One region of the Streptomyces sp. ITFR-6 genome, then DNA from elsewhere that is predicted to be linked to it. Evidence: predicted binding sites of a transcription regulator. Region 1 holds the regulator's gene; the other holds the start of a gene.

Evidence for each region. Region 1 encodes HspR, which represses chaperone genes until heat shock. Its sites were predicted from a motif close to TTGAGNNNNNNNNNCTCAA; they were not measured.
Region 2: lon (endopeptidase La) is a predicted target of HspR. The motif match lies at 6,002-6,020, and genes of this name have one in related genera.

What each region holds. Positions count from the first base shown of each region.
Region 1 is NZ_CP134612.1:4,414,295-4,422,052, reverse strand. It holds gene RLT59_RS20115 (Rieske (2Fe-2S) protein) at 93-413, opposite strand; gene RLT59_RS20110 (helix-turn-helix transcriptional regulator) at 786-1,760, shown strand; gene RLT59_RS20105 (helix-turn-helix transcriptional regulator) at 1,942-2,871, shown strand; gene RLT59_RS20100 (heat shock protein transcriptional repressor HspR) at 2,876-3,322, opposite strand; gene dnaJ (molecular chaperone DnaJ) at 3,324-4,517, opposite strand; gene grpE (nucleotide exchange factor GrpE) at 4,641-5,300, opposite strand; gene dnaK (molecular chaperone DnaK) at 5,297-7,156, opposite strand; gene RLT59_RS20080 (sugar transferase) at 7,514-7,758, shown strand, end outside.
Region 2 is NZ_CP134612.1:2,503,589-2,511,346, forward strand. It holds gene RLT59_RS11070 (protein phosphatase 2C domain-containing protein) at 65-850, shown strand; gene RLT59_RS11075 (MarR family winged helix-turn-helix transcriptional regulator) at 888-1,385, opposite strand; gene RLT59_RS11080 (lysozyme) at 1,610-2,464, shown strand; gene RLT59_RS11085 (polysaccharide deacetylase family protein) at 2,775-3,455, shown strand; gene lon (endopeptidase La) at 3,553-5,979, opposite strand; partial or broken gene RLT59_RS11095 (isochorismatase family protein) at 6,189-6,772, shown strand; gene RLT59_RS11100 (nucleotidyltransferase domain-containing protein) at 6,822-7,640, shown strand; gene RLT59_RS11105 (spermidine synthase family protein) at 7,756-7,758, shown strand, end outside.

The DNA.
Region 1 (7,758 bases):
CGGGCACAGCACAACGGCGTCACCGTGTTCAGGTCACGGTGACGCCGTTGTGTGGGGGAGTGTCTGAGCGACGTGGAACGACGGGGGATCGCTCAGGCACTGCGGGGGGTGGCGGAGATGGCTTCAGGCTCGAACAGCTGATGGTCACGCTGTGCGAGGTTCACAAAAATCATGTCGTACCGGATGGCGCAGCGCACCGGCTGCGGCGCCCCGCGCGGCTTGCGGAGACAGCGGTAGGCGCGAACCTCCCCGTCATCCTCACGAGCGACGACGACCGGGTCGCCGAACAGAGTGACCATCAACGAATCACCACGGTGGGGGAGTGCCGTGACGAGGTCGATGAAATGCCACCCTGAGCGGTAGGCGGTTGCCATTTCGCGCCTGAAGGTCCGGTCGTCCGGCGGGGTGGTCACAAGTCTGCCCTGTTCTCCACGGAATTCCCCCAGCCCACGTCGGACTGGTTAAGGTCACCGGAGGCAGCGGGCGCCACATTGCCCCAGCCGACATCGCCCTGGTAATGGTCGACGGCAGCGCTTGCCTGCGCATTGCCCCAGCCAACGTCCGAAGTAGAGCCATGTGCCACGAGCAGCAGTGCAGCAGCCGCGAACGCAGTGCCAAGCACTGACCGAAGCATTCTCTTGTACATAGTCGGCTTCGTCCTCACCTGTTGGATCCTCTCCCCCGCTCTTCAGAGACGATGGCTCATTCGGACGCGTCAATGCCACAGGAGCGATGCATCATGTTCCTGAATGTTCAGGACCCTGGGGGGTGGAGTTTTACCTATAATGGACACGAAACCGACACATACTCATGAGGTCACGAACCTGTGCACCGAGGGTGCCAGGCTGTATGCGGCCGCGCTCAGCGTTGGCCGACTGGCCCGCGCCGAGGTCAGGCCCGCGCCCTGTCTCGTCAAATTCGGCCTTCTGCTGCCTGATCCGGACGACGCCTCGTGGCTTCGCCCGGTTCCGCCTTCGGCCGCTCTGGCGCAGCGCCTCTACCCGCTGGAACGCGAGATCCAGGATCGCCGGCGGACCTCTGTCGAGCTGGCCGAAGCCTTCGAACCGTTTCTGGCCATCAGCGCCCAGAGTCCCGCGCCCACGCACGCGATCACGGTGCTGGAGGGCATTGACCGGATCAACGGAGCGCTCGACCTGGCGATCGCCGAGAGCCGGACGGAAGTGCTGACCGTCCAGCCCGGAGGCAAACGCAGCGAGGAGGTCCTCAGCGAGGCCCTGACCCGCAGCAAACCTCTCATAGATTCCGGCATCAGCGTCCGCACCCTCTACCAGCACACGGTCCGGCACAGCCAGCGCACGTTCGCCTACGTCGACCTCATGGCGGGCGCCCGGATGGAGATCCGCACGCTCGAAGAGCTCATCGAGCGCCTCATCATCTGCGACGAGACCGTAGCGTTCATCCCGGTCCAGGACGACCTGCCCGTCGCCCTGGAACTACGACATCCGGCACTGGTCGCCTATCTGACGAAGGTCTTCGAACAACTCTGGCGCCGGGCCGTCCCGCTGGACGAGGCGGCTCCGTACGACCCGGCCCGCGACGGCATCACAGGCGTCCAGCGCGCCATCGCCACGCTGCTGATCGAGGGGCACGTCGACGAAGCGATAGCCCGTCGGCTCGGCATGAACGTCCGCACCTGCCGCGCCCATGTCGCCAAGCTGTCCGCCGTGCTGGGAAGCACGAGCCGCGCCCAACTCGGCTACTTGATCGCCCAGTCGGGAATCCTCGATCAGGACTCCTGACCGGCCGGCACTCCAGAGGCCCCCACCCCGGGCCGGAGATGTGGCCACGCGGCCGTGGAGCCATGGTCACCATCCCGATCGGGCGGGAGAGTTTCCGGCTCCCCCGCAACACCCACAGTGGACCGCGCACTACGCTGCCACCACCGTCATCTTGCTGCACTGCCGAAAGTGGGGGGCACGAATGGGCGGAGATGAGGACACACCGGCGCACGCCCACGAGGACCGTGCGCTGTGCGACACGGCGGTCGACATCTACACCGAGGCGCTGAGCGCGGGACGGATACCCCGGACCGCCATCGAACCGGCGCCCTGTCTCACCGAGCTGGCGCTGGTCCACCCCGACCCGCAGGACGAGGCCTGGGTACGTCCCGTGCCGCCCTCCGCCGCCCTGGCCCATCTCCTGCAGCCCGTCGTGCGGGAGATCCACGAACGCCTCAGCCTCTCGGCCGCCCTGGCCGACTCGCTGGCACCACTGACGACCGTGGCCAGTACGGACCCCAACCTCGCCATCACCGTCCTCGAAGGCCTGCCCCTGATCGACGCCGCCGTCCAGAACGCGACGGAGAGCGCCACGGAGGAGATCCGGACGCTGCAGCCGGGCAGCACCCGACCGCCCGACCAGCTCCAGAGGGCCCTGTCGCGGGCCAGGCTGACCCTGGAGCGGGGCACGCCGCTCCGGCACATCTACCAGCACCCCGTCCGCCGTGCCTTCATCCCGGCCAACGCCGCGCGTGATGTCGCGCTGGAGATCCGGCACCCCGCGCTGGTCCGCTATCTGATCCAGATGTACGAAGTCCTGTGGGCGCAGGCCATCCCGCTCACGGAGCCGCTTCCGGCCGCTCCGGCCGGCACCTCGGTCACCGCCGTCCAGCTCAGCGTCGCCCGCCTCCTGGTCGAGGGCCACACCGACCAGGTCGTGGCCGGAAAGCTCGGCATCAGCGTCCGCACCTGCCGCGCCCACGTCTCCAAGCTCATGCAGACGCTCAACGCCACCAGCCGCACCCAGCTCGGCGCCCTGCTCGTCCGCTCGGGGATCGCCGGGACCCGGCCGGGACAACGCGAGGGCCCGCCGCCCCGCGCGAGCGGGACGACGGGCCTCGGGGAGTGCTGAGGTACTACTCCTTGGGCCGCTTGGGCCGCCAGACCACCAGTGCGCTGGTGTGCTGCACGTCCTGGTACGGCACCAGATCGCGCCGGTAGGAGGCGTGCACCTGGGCCTCGCGCTGCTGGAGCGCCGCGTCCGCGCCGTCCACGGCCGCCGAGAGCTCGGCGATCCGCTGCTGGAGCGCGGCGACCTGGTTCTCCAGCTCGATGATGCGCTTGATGCCGGCCAGGTTGATGCCCTCGTCCTGCGACAGCTGCTGCACGGTGCGCAGCAGCTCGATGTCGCGGGCCGAGTAGCGCCTGCCGCGCCCGGCCGTGCGGTCGGGAGAGACCAGGCCGAGGCGGTCGTACTGGCGCAGCGTCTGGGGATGCAGTCCCGAGAGCTGGGCCGCGATCGAGATCACGTACACCGGGGACTCATCGGTCAGCTGGTACGGATTACGTCGGCGGCCGTCCATCTCAAGCTCCCTTCGCTGCCTGGAACAGCTCCGCCCGCGGGTCCTGGTCCGCGGTGGCCTTGCGATAGGCCTCCAGGGCGTCCCTGGCGTCCGTGCCCAGGTCCTTGGGGACCACGACCTCCACGGTGACCAGGAGGTCGCCGCGGCTGCCGTCCTTGCGCACCGCGCCCTTGCCCCGGGCGCGCATGGTGCGCCCGTTGGGCGTGCCGGCCGGCAGTTTCAGGGTGACCGGAGGTCCGCCGAGGGTGGGCACCTTCACCTCGCCGCCGAGCGCCGCCTCCGTGAAGGTGACGGGCACGGTGACCGTGAGGTTGTCGCCCTTGCGGCCGAAGACCGGGTGGGCGTCGACGTGGACGATGACGTAGAGGTCACCGGCCGGTCCGCCGCGCTCGCCCGGACTGCCCTTGCCGCGCAGCCGGATCCGCTGGCCGTCGGAGACGCCCGCCGGGATCCGCACCTGCATGGTGCGGGAGGACTTCGCCCGGCCGCTGCCCTTGCAGACGTCGCAGGGGTCCTGGGCGATGAGGCCCCGGCCCTTGCAGTCCACGCAGGGATCGGTGAGCGAGAATCCGCCGCCGGTGCCGCGCGAGACCTGTCCGGTGCCGACGCAGGTCGGGCAGACCCTGGGGGTGCCGTTCTTGTCGCCGGTGCCGGAGCACGCCTTGCAGGGCGCCTGGCTGGACATCCGCAGCGGGACCGTGGCCCCGTCGACCGCCTCGGTGAAGCTGAGCGTCACCTCGGACTCGATGTCCTGGCCGCGGCGCGGCTGCACCCGGGTGCCGGCGCCGCCGCCCCGGTTGAAGAGGCCGCCGAACACGTCGCCCAGGCCGCCGCCACCGCCGCCGAAGCCGCCGGCTCCGCCGCCCTGGCCGCCGCCCGGGGTGCCTCCGAAGAGGTCGCCCAGGTCGAAGTTGAAGTTGCCGCCACCGCTGCCGGGTCCGGGGCGGAAGCCGCCGTTGCCGAAGAGGGCGCGGGCCTCGTCGTACTCCTTGCGCTTCTTGGTGTCACCGAGGATGTCGTTGGCCTCGGAGATCTCCTTGAAGCGCTCCTCCGCCTTGTTGTCACCCTTGTTGGCGTCCGGGTGGAACTCGCGGGCGAGCTTCCGGTACGCCTTCTTGATCTCGGCGTCCGTGGCGTCCTTCGGGACGCCGAGAACCTTGTAGTAGTCCTTCTCGACGAAGTCCTTCGTACTCATCGACGTCCCTCCTTCCGGACGACCGGCCCGGGGCCTCGCGTACGGATCCGGCCGCTGTGCGGCGTGATCCGTACGCGAGGCCCGGTGGCCGGGCGGTGTGCTGCCAGGTGGTCGGACGGAATGTCAGACCTCCTCGCCGCCACCGCTCTCCTCGTCGGCTGCCTGCTCTTCTTTCGCGTCCTTCGCGGCCGCGGGCGTCGCCCCCGGCTGGGGTTCGGCCACCGCCACCCGTGCGGGACGGATGGTGCGCTCGCCGATCCGGTACCCGGGCTGCAGGATCGCCACGCAGGTCGTCTCCGTGACGTCCGGCGCGTACGAGTGCATCAGGGCCTCGTGGATCGTCGGGTCGAAGGGCTCGCCCTCCTTGCCGAACTGCTGGAGGCCGAGCTTGGCGACGACCGTCTCCAGCGATTCGGCCACCGACTTGAACCCGCCCAGCAGCTCGCCGTGCTCCCGGGCCCGGCCGACGTCGTCGAGCACGGGCAGCAGCTCGGACAGGAGACCCGCGACCGCGATCTCCTTGACCGTGACCCGGTCCCGCTCCACGCGGCGGCGGTAGTTCTGGTACTCGGCCTGGAGCCGCTGGAGGTCTGCGGTGCGCTCGGAGAGCGCGGTGCGGACCTGGTCCAGCTGTGCCGTCAGACCGGCTGTCTCGTTCGCGTCCCCGGCGGGGGCCGCCGCCTCCTCCGAAGAGGGGGTGGCGGCCTCCGTCCCGGCGTCTTCAGGGGTGGCGCCGGAGGGGACGTCGGGCTTCTCCTCGAAGCCCGGAGTCTCCTCGGTCACGCCGCACCGCCCTTGGTGTCCTTCTCGTCGTCGACGATCTCGGCGTCGACGACATCGTCCTGGCCGTCGGCCTGGGCCTGCTCGGCACCCGGCTGGCCCTCGGCCTGCGGGCCGCCCTCGGCCTGGGCGTTGGCGTACATCGCCTGGCCCAGCTTCTGGGAGACGGCCGCGACCTTCTCGGTGGCGGTACGGATCTCGGCGGTGTCCTCGCCCTTGAGCTTCTCCTTCAGCTCGGTGAGCGCGGTCTCCACCTCCGTCTTCACGTCACCGGGGACCTTGTCCTCGTTGTCCTTGAGGAACTTCTCCGTCTGGTAGACGAGCTGCTCGCCCTGGTTGCGCGACTCGGCGGCCTCGCGGCGGCGGTGGTCCTCGTCCGCGTACTGCTCGGCCTCTTCGCGCATCCGGTTGACCTCGTCCTTCGGCAGCGAGGAGCCACCGGTGACGGTCATCTTCTGCTCCTTGCCGGTGCCGAGGTCCTTGGCAGCGACGTGCATGATGCCGTTGGCGTCGATGTCGAACGCGACCTCGATCTGCGGCACGCCGCGCGGGGCCGGCGGCAGACCGGTCAGCTCGAACATCCCGAGCTTCTTGTTGTACGCCGCGATCTCGCGCTCGCCCTGGTAGACCTGGATCTGCACGGACGGCTGGTTGTCCTCGGCCGTCGTGAAGATCTCGGAACGCTTGGTCGGGATCGTGGTGTTGCGCTCGATGAGCTTCGTCATGATCCCTCCCTTGGTCTCGATACCGAGGGACAGCGGGGTCACGTCGAGGAGCAGGACGTCCTTGACCTCGCCCTTGAGGACACCGGCCTGGAGCGAGGCGCCGATGGCGACGACCTCGTCCGGGTTCACACCCTTGTTGGCGTCCTGGCCGCCCGTGAGCTCCTTGACGAGCTCGGCGACGGCCGGCATACGGGTCGAGCCACCGACGAGAACGACGTGGTCGATCTCGGAGAGCTGGATGCCCGCGTCCTTGATGACGTTGTGGAACGGGTTCTTGCAGCGGTCCAGGAGGTCCGCGGTGAGCTGCTGGAACTGCGAGCGCGTGAGCTTCTCGTCCAGGTGCAGCGGGCCCTCGGCCGACGCCGTGATGTACGGCAGGTTGATCGTGGTCTCCGTCGAGGACGACAGCTCGATCTTCGCCTTCTCCGCGGCCTCGCGGAGACGCTGGAGAGCCATCTTGTCCTTGGACAGGTCCACGCCGTGCCCGTTGGCGAACTGCTTCACCAGGTAGTCGACGACGCGCTGGTCCCAGTCGTCACCACCGAGGTTGTTGTCACCGTTGGTGGCCTTCACCTCGACGACGCCGTCACCGATCTCCAGGAGCGACACGTCGAAGGTGCCGCCACCGAGGTCGAAGACGAGGATCGTCTGGTCGTCCTTGTCGAGCCCGTACGCCAGCGCGGCGGCCGTCGGCTCGTTGACGATACGCAGGACGTTCAGGCCCGCGATCTCGCCGGCCTCCTTCGTCGCCTGACGCTCGGAGTCGTTGAAGTACGCCGGAACGGTGATCACCGCGTCGGCGACCTTCTCGCCCAGGTACGACTCGGCGTCACGCTTCAGCTTCTGCAGGATGAAGGCGCTCATCTGCTGCGGGTTGAAGCTCTTGCCGTCCAGGTCGATCTTCCAGTCAGTGCCCATGTGGCGCTTGACGGAGCGGATGGTCCTGTCGACGTTCGTCACTGCCTGGCGCTTGGCGACCTCGCCGACCAGAACCTCGCCGTTCTTCGCGAAGGCGACGACGGACGGCGTGGTCCTGGCGCCTTCGGCGTTGGTGATGACGGTGGGCTCGCCGCCTTCGAGAACGCTGACGACGGAGTTAGTCGTGCCCAGGTCGATGCCGACCGCACGTGCCATTTCAATTCCTCCAACTGACTACTTGAGTGGATCTGACTCAAGGATGCATGACATCGCTCCCGGAGTCAACAGACCTGAGTCGAGGCGACTCAACTAACATGCACACACTTCGCGCCACCAGCGAATTGCCCATCTCTGTGACGGCGGACACGCATCGGGCACACGCCTCATACGCGCCACATCGGACGAATCCGAGCCGCTCCCCGACGACACCTGCCCGCCTCGCGGGCGACGCACCCCCCACCATCATCGCGCCATGGGATCGTTCTGTCACAAAATGCCGTGAGCCACACAAAACAGGCACTCGACCACCCCAGGCATCCGATACCGGACAGCGACACCAGGCAGGTGCGAACGATGCGGACACAGAGGCCGGGACGACGGCTGCCGCCGAGCCGGAGCCGGCGGCAGACGCGGGGAGAGCGGCAGGGCTGGACTCAGCGGCAGACGCGAGGGCAGCGGCAGGGCTGGACTCAGCGGCCGGGCCCGGCACGGCGGCCCTGGCAGCCACCGCGCCCCTCCCGCACAGCGCGCGCCCGCGCGGCCCTCGCCCGCCTGAGAGCCCTCGCCCCGCCGCACCCCACCGCCAAACGCACCCTGGA
Region 2 (7,758 bases), 1.9 Mb from region 1:
CCTGCTGGTACGGGCCGGCCCGGCTCCGTGCACGCCTCGTGAAGGCGTCGTGCAGACTGACGGTATGCGTATGGAGCTCGCCACCGCCGCCGGCATTCCCGGCCGCCCGAACGAGGACTGGGCCGCCACCGCCCTCCCCGCCTCCGGCCAGGGCGGGGGGCTGGTGCTGCTCGACGGGGTCACCCCGCCGCGGGGGGACGACGGTTGTGTGCACTCGGTCCCGTGGTTCACCGCACGGCTGGGCGGCGCCCTGGTCGAACTGTCGGGTTCGCGGCGGGATCTGACCCTCCGGGAGGTCCTGGCCGAGTCCATCCGGCGCACCGCGGACGCACACCGCCCCCTGTGTGACCTTTCTCACGTACGCACGCCACAGGCAACCGTCGTCATGGTGCGTTGGGACGAGGCCGCCATCGAACACCTGGTCCTGTCCGATTCCGTACTGCTCCTCGAATCGCCCGACGGGGCCGTGCGCGCCCTGCTGGACGACCGGCTCGACCGGCTGCCGGCCGGATCGCTCACCTCTGAGGCGATCGCGGACGCGCGGGTCCGGAACAAGGAGGGCGGCTTCTTCACCGCCGCCGCCGATCCGGCCGTGGCACAGCGCGCGGTGACGGGGCGTACGCCCCGCGCCGAGGTGCGGGCGGTGGCCGCGATGACGGACGGCGCGAGCCGCTGGACGGAGATGTTCGGCGAGGGCGACTGGACGGACTGCCTCGGGGTGCTGCGCAAGGAGGGGCCCCAGGGGCTGATCGACCGGGTCCGGGCCCTGGAGGACGCGGACACGGGCCGTACGCGGCTGCGGCGCGCCAAGACCCACGACGACGCGACGGCGGTCTACGCGGAGCTGTGAGCGGGTGCGCGGGGCCCCGCCTCGTCGGCCCTCCGCCTCAGTCCTCCGCGCGGGCGTTCAAGTGGTGCAGCAGCCGGGCCAGTTCCGCGACCTCGGCCCGGTCCCAGTCCGCGAGCTTGCGCACGTAGCGGTCCCGGCGGGCGTCACGGACATGCCGGAATCGTTCGAGGCCCTCGTCGGTGAGGCGGACGAGGAAGGCCCGCCCGTCGGCCGGGTCGGGCTCGCGCGCCACCAGTCCGAGACCTTCCAGGGCGCGCAGTTGACGGCTCATGGTGGCCTTGCCGACCCCGAAGTACGAGGCGAGGTCCGTCGCCCGCTGCCGGCCCGCCGACTCCAGGCGCACGAAGAGCCCATAGGCGGCGGCCTCCAGCTCCGGGTGCACCTCGCGCGCCATCTCGCCGGAATTCGCCCGTGCGCGGCGCAGGAACACCGCCAATTCCAGCTCCAGGGCGAGGAATTCGTGGTCCACACCACTCGCCCCGGCTGCGCCGGGTTCACTCCCTCTTTCGCTCCCGTGCACGTCAACACCCCTCATGAGCTTTCCTGCCGCTGAAAGTTTCTTTCACCGCTGGTCATCGCCGCAGCTCCGCCAGTATTTCGCAGGAGTAGACCAACGGCACCGCCCTGGCCCTCTTCCGCAGCACGGTTCCACGTGCGTAGCGTCATGCATGGCATGTTCACACCATGACGTGCCATCAGGGGTGCGCGCACCGGTCCCTGAGTCAGCAGATCCCCCCGCCGAGGCCTGGGAGGCACGCGATGCCCGTGCACAGATCCGGCTCGGAGACCGCCCGCCGCTCACGCATCGCGGCCGCGGGAACTCTGCTCGCAGCACTCTCCCTCGTCATCACCCTGCCCGGCGCCGCTGGCGCCGCGGGCAACCCGGCCACCGGGGACCCCACGAAGCCCGCCAGGGGCTCGGCCACCATGGGCATGGGCGTCGTCGCCCACGACGGCCGGGGCGGGCTGCCGGCCGACACCCGTGCCGTGCAGACGGAGGGCGTGGACGTCAGCGGCCACCAGAACGCCGTGAACTGGGCCGCCCTCTGGAGCAGCGGCGTCAAGTGGGCGTACGTCAAGGCGTCCGAGGGCACGTACTACACGAACGAGGACTTCACCCAGCAGTACAACGGTTCGTACAACGTGGGGATGATCCGCGGCTCGTACCACTTCGCCACTCCGGACACCACGAGCGGCGCCGTCCAGGCCAACTACTTCGTCGACCACGGCGGCGGCTGGTCCAAGGACGGCAAGACGCTGCCGGGCGCACTCGACATCGAGTGGAATCCGTACGGCGACCAGTGCTACGGCAAGACCCCGGCCGCGATGGTCTCCTGGATCCGCGACTTCGTGAACACCTACAAGGCGCGCACCGGACGCGACGCGGTCATCTACACCGCGACGAGCTGGTGGCAGACCTGCACGGGCAACAACGCGGGCTTCGGCACCACCAACCCGCTCTGGGTGGCCCGCTACAACACGACGGTCGGCGCGCTCCCGGCCGGCTGGGGCTTCTACACGATGTGGCAGTACACCTCGACCGGCCCCACCGTGGGCGATCACAGCCACTTCAACGGCGCCCTCGACCGCGTACAGGCGCTGGCCAACAGCTGAGCCGTCCCGCCGGGCGGCCGCCCGGCGCACCCTCCCCGCAGAAGAGCCCGGTGACGTACCCCGTCACCGGGCTCTTCCCGTTCCGCGCCCCTGACCAGGCATGAAGCCACAATCCGCCTCAGGGGAAGGCAGGCACCCCCGCTATACACGCCATGTATACGCGGTGTGTATAGTCCCTCCGGGCGCACGCCGAGTGCGCCAATCAGTCAAGAAGGAGTGACTCGCCTTGCCCAGTAGGACGAAGTCGATCGGTACGGGGTTGGCCGTCACCCTTGTGACGGCCCTCACCCTCACGCTCAGCGGCTGCTCGATGGAGACCACCGCCCCCGGTTCCGCCCGCGCCGACGCCGCCTCCGACTCCAAGGGGTCTTTCGGCCCGGTGGACTGCCGCAAGGCCAAGTGCATAGCCCTGACGTTCGACGCGGGCCCGGCCGAGGACACCCCCCACCTGCTGGACATCCTCAAGAAGGAGAAGATCCACGCGACCTTCTTCCTGCTGGGCAAGAACCATGTGAAGAAGCACCCGGACACGGTCCGCCGGATCGAGGCCGAGGGTCATGAGGTGGCCAACCACACGTGGTCGCACGAGATCCTGACGGACAAGAGGCCCGCCCAGATACGCGCCGAGCTGGAGAAGACGCAGGACGCGATAGCGGCGATCACCGGCAAGAAGCCGAGGCTGATGCGGCCGCCGCAGGGCCGCACCGACGACACCGTCTCCAACATCAGCAAGGACCTGGGGCTCTCCCAGATCCTGTGGAGCGCCACCGCCAAGGACTACTCGACGACCGACTCCGCGCTGATCAAGAAGCGGATACTCGACCAGGCGAGCAAGGACGGCATCATCCTGCTGCACGACATCTACAAGGGCTCGGTGCCCGCGGTGCCGGGCATCATCGACGCGCTGAAGAAGCAGGGCTACATCTTCGTGACGGTCCCCCAGCTGATGGCGCCCGCCGAGCCGGTCCCGGGCACGATCTACCGCCCGTAGAACCTCCCGTACGCGAAACGGCCCGCCTCCCCGGAAGGGGAGACAGGCCGTCCGTACCGGCCGTGTACGTGGTGCCGCGTCCGTCACGCCGTGGCACTCACGCCGCGGCCGGGATCCTCCGCTCCGCCAGGGCCGAGGCCGGGGCGAGGGCGATCTCCAACACCTGGCGGACGTCGGTGACCGGGTGGACCTCCAGGGTCTCCAGCACCTCGGCGGGGACGTCGTCCAGATCCGCCTCGTTGCGCTGCGGGATCACCACGGTGGTGATGCCCGCGCGGTGGGCGGCGAGCAGCTTCTGCTTCAGACCGCCGATCGGCAGTACCCGTCCGGTCAGCGACACCTCACCGGTCATCGCCACATCCGTGCGGACCAGCCGTCCGGAGAGCAGCGAGGCCAGCGCGGTCGTCAGGGTGATGCCGGCGCTCGGGCCGTCCTTGGGGACCGCGCCCGCCGGGAAGTGGATGTGCACGCCCCGGTCCTTGAGGTCCGCGACCGGCAGCTCCAGCTCCGCGCCGTGCGAGCGCAGGAAGCTCAGCGCGATCTGCGCGGACTCCTTCATGACGTCACCGAGCTGGCCGGTGAGGGTCAGTCCGGAAGCGCCGGTCTCCGGGTCGGCGAGCGAGGCCTCGACGAAGAGGACGTCACCCCCGGCACCGGTCACCGCGAGCCCGGTGGCCACGCCCGGCACCGCGGTGCGGCGCTCGGCCGGGTCCTGGGCGGACTCGGGGACGTGGTGCGGCCGCCCGATCAGACCGCGCAGGTCCTCGTCGGTCACCGTGAACGGGAGTTCCCGGTCGCCCAGCTCGTGCTGGGCCGCGACCTTGCGCAGCAGCCGGGCTACGGAACGCTCCAGGTTCCGCACGCCGGCCTCGCGGGTGTACTCGCCGGCCAGCTTGCGCAGGGCGGACTCGTCGAGGGTGACCTCGTCCTGCTCCAGGCCGGCCCGCTCCAGCTGGCGCGGGAGCAGGTGGTCGCGGGCGATGACGACCTTCTCGTCCTCGGTGTAGCCGTCGAGCCTGACCAGTTCCATCCGGTCGAGCAGGGCTTCCGGGATCGCTTCCAGGACGTTGGCGGTGGCCAGGAAGACGACGTCGCTGAGGTCGAGTTCGACCTCCAGGTAGTGGTCGCGGAAGGTGTGGTTCTGGGCCGGGTCGAGCACTTCGAGGAGGGCCGCGGCCGGGTCGCCCCGGTAGTCGGAGCCGACCTTGTCGATCTCGTCGAGCAGGACGACCGGGTTCATCGAACCGGCCTCCTTGATGGCGCGGACGATGCGTCCGGGCAGCGCGCCGACGTAGGTGCGCCGGTGGCCGCGGATCTCCGCCTCGTCCCGGACGCCGCCGAGCGCGACGCGGACGAACTCGCGGCCCATGGCGTGCGCGACGGATTCACCGAGCGAGGTCTTGCCCACGCCGGGCGGACCGACCAGGGCCAGCACCGCACCCCCGCGCCGCCCGCCGACCACGCCGAGACCGCGGTCCGCGCGCCGCTTGCGCACCGCGAGGTACTCGGTGATGCGCTCCTTCACGTCCTGGAGGCCCGCGTGTTCTGCGTCCAGGATCTCCTGGGCGCCCTTGATGTCGTAGGCGTCCTCGGTCCGCACGGTCCACGGCAGTTCGAGGACAGTGTCGAGCCAGGTCCTGATCCAGGAGCCCTCGGGGCTCTGGTCGGAGGAGCGCTCCAGCTTGTCGACCTCCTTCAGCGCGGCCTCGCGGACGTGCTCGGGAAGGTCGGCGGCCTCGACGCGGGCCCGGTAGTCGTCGGACTCGTCGCCGGAGCCGGAGTCGCCGTTGAGTTCGGAGAGCTCCTTGCGGACGGCGTCGAGCTGGCGCCGCAGCAGGAACTCGCGCTGCTGCTTGTCGACGCCCTCCTGGACGTCCTTGGCGATGGACTCCGCGACGTCCTGCTCCGCGAGGTGTTCACCGAGCCACTGGATGGCGAGCTTCAGCCTGGCGACCGGATCCGCGGTCTCCAGCAGCCGCACCTTCTGGGCGGTGGTCAGGAAGGGGGAGTATCCGGAGTTGTCGGCGAGCGCGGAGATGTCCTCGATCTGCTGGACCCGGTCCACGACCTGCCAGGCGCCGCGCTGCTTCAGCCAGCTGGTGGCGAGCGCCTTGTACTCCTTGGCCAGCTCGGCGACGGATCCCGGAAGGGGGTCGGGGGCCGACCCGTCGACCCGGGTGCCCTCCACCCAGAGCGCGGAGCCCGGTCCGTTGGTGCCGGCGCCGATCCGTACCCGGTCGCGGCCCCGGATGAGCGCGCCGAGGTCTCCGTCGGAGAGCCGTCCCACCTGTTCCACGGTGCCGATGACACCGATGCCGGTGTAGGTGCCGTCGATGCGCGGGACGAGCAGCACCTCCGGCTTGCCGCCGCCCTCGCGGGCGACGGCCTGTGCGGACTCCACAGCGGCGCGTACGTCGGTGTCGGACAGGTCCAGAGGCACCACCATCCCGGGCAGCACGACCTCGTCGTCGAGCGGCAGCACAGGCAGGGTGAGCGGTGTGACCGCGTCGGACTCAGTAGCCATGATCTCCCCTTCGGCAGTCAAGTTGAGCTATGCAGACTCAATGCTCATGAGCTGCCCGATGTTCCCCAAGCCGTGTTCGCTGTGAGCGATCAGGAACGCGGCCAGGAGCGCGATCGGGAACGACTGCCTCCGCATGCCCTTCGTGCAACACGGGAGAGCGCCCGTGAAATCCCCTGGAAGGCGGCGGCCGTGCCGGACAGGATGACGCCATGAACGATTCCGCTTCCCCCGCGCAGGCCCTGCTGGTCGTCGACGTCCAGAAGGCGGGGGTGACGGGTGACCGGGCGGTGCCCGGCGCGGCCGGACTCCTGGAGCGGGTGGCGGAGCTGATCGCACGGGCCCGGAGCGGCGGCGCGCTGGTCGTGCACCTCCAGAACGACGGCGCGCCCGGCTCGGGCGACGAGCCGCACACCCCGGGCTGGGCGCTGCACCTGCCCGTCGAGGCCGGCCCCGGGGAGGTGGTGATCCGCAAGACCAGGGACGACGGCTTCGCGGGCACCCCGCTGGGAGAGCTGCTGAGCGGTGCCGGGGCCCGGTCGCTCGCGGTGTGCGGGGTGATGTCGGAGATGTGCGTCCAGGCCACCGCCCGTACCGCCCTGGCCCTGGGCCACCGGGTCGTGCTGCCGTACGACGCCCACGCGACGCAGGACATCCCGGCCGCCCCGGCATCAGCGCCGCCGTCCCGGCCGCCGTGGTGTCCCGGGTCGCGGCGTCGCCGATCAGCGGCGATGCCGAGGTCACCGTGGCGGCCGCGGACGTGACGTTCGCCGCCCCGCCGTCACCTCCGCGCTGAGCCCGGAAAAGCGTTCGGCGCGGCCCCGGCGACAGGGCAGAGTGCCCGTATGAACGAAGACAGAGGGCTGGAACCGGACGGCACGATCGCCCGCGAGGGCTCGCTGAGCCGGGTACCCGAGCGGTTCGCGCCGGTCGTGGCGGCCGCCCGGTCCCGTATCTCCGAGGTCTTCGGCCCCGACCGGCTGGACAGCGCCTACATCTACGGCAGCATTCCGCGCGGCACGGCCGTTCCCGGCGTCTCCGACCTGGATCTGCAACTGGTCCTGCACGCCGGACCCGCCGGGGCGGACCGGGAGGATGCCGACGCCGTCGAGGCCGGACTCGACGCCTCGTTCGAGGAGATCGACGGCGTCGGCATCCTGCTGTCCGGCAGGGACACCGTGCTCAGCGACCTCGAACGCCACGACCTGGGCTTCTTCATCGCCTGCCTGTGCACCCCGCTGCTCGGCGACGACCTCGCCGGGCGGCCGCCGCGCTACCGGCCGAGCTCGCTGCTCGCCCGGGAGACCAACGGCGACCTGTGCCTGCTGCTGCCCGGCTGGCACGAGCGGGCGGCCGGGGCCACGACGGACTCCGAACGCCGCGCCATGAGCCGCCGCGTCGCCCGCCGGATCGTACGGACGGGCTTCACGCTGGTGATGCCCAGGTGGGGCGGCTGGACCAGCGAATTGGCCGAGTGCGCCGAACTCTTCGCCCGTTACTACCCGCAGTTGCCCGAGCGGGCCGAGCAGATGCGGCTCGCCGCCCGTACGGGCCGCACCCCGACCGCCGACCCGGCCGTCCTGTCGGTCCTCGTCGACGACCTCGCCCCGTGGCTGGCGGCCGAGCACATCGCGGTGCACGGCGAGAAGGCCCCGCGCCCCTGACCGCGCCGCGAGCCGGGCACCCCGCTGGCCCCGGCACCGCCGCTCGGGCCAGGATGGGCCCGACACCGACCGGCGGTGACCGCACCCGCCGACCAACCCACCGGAGACCCGCGCCATG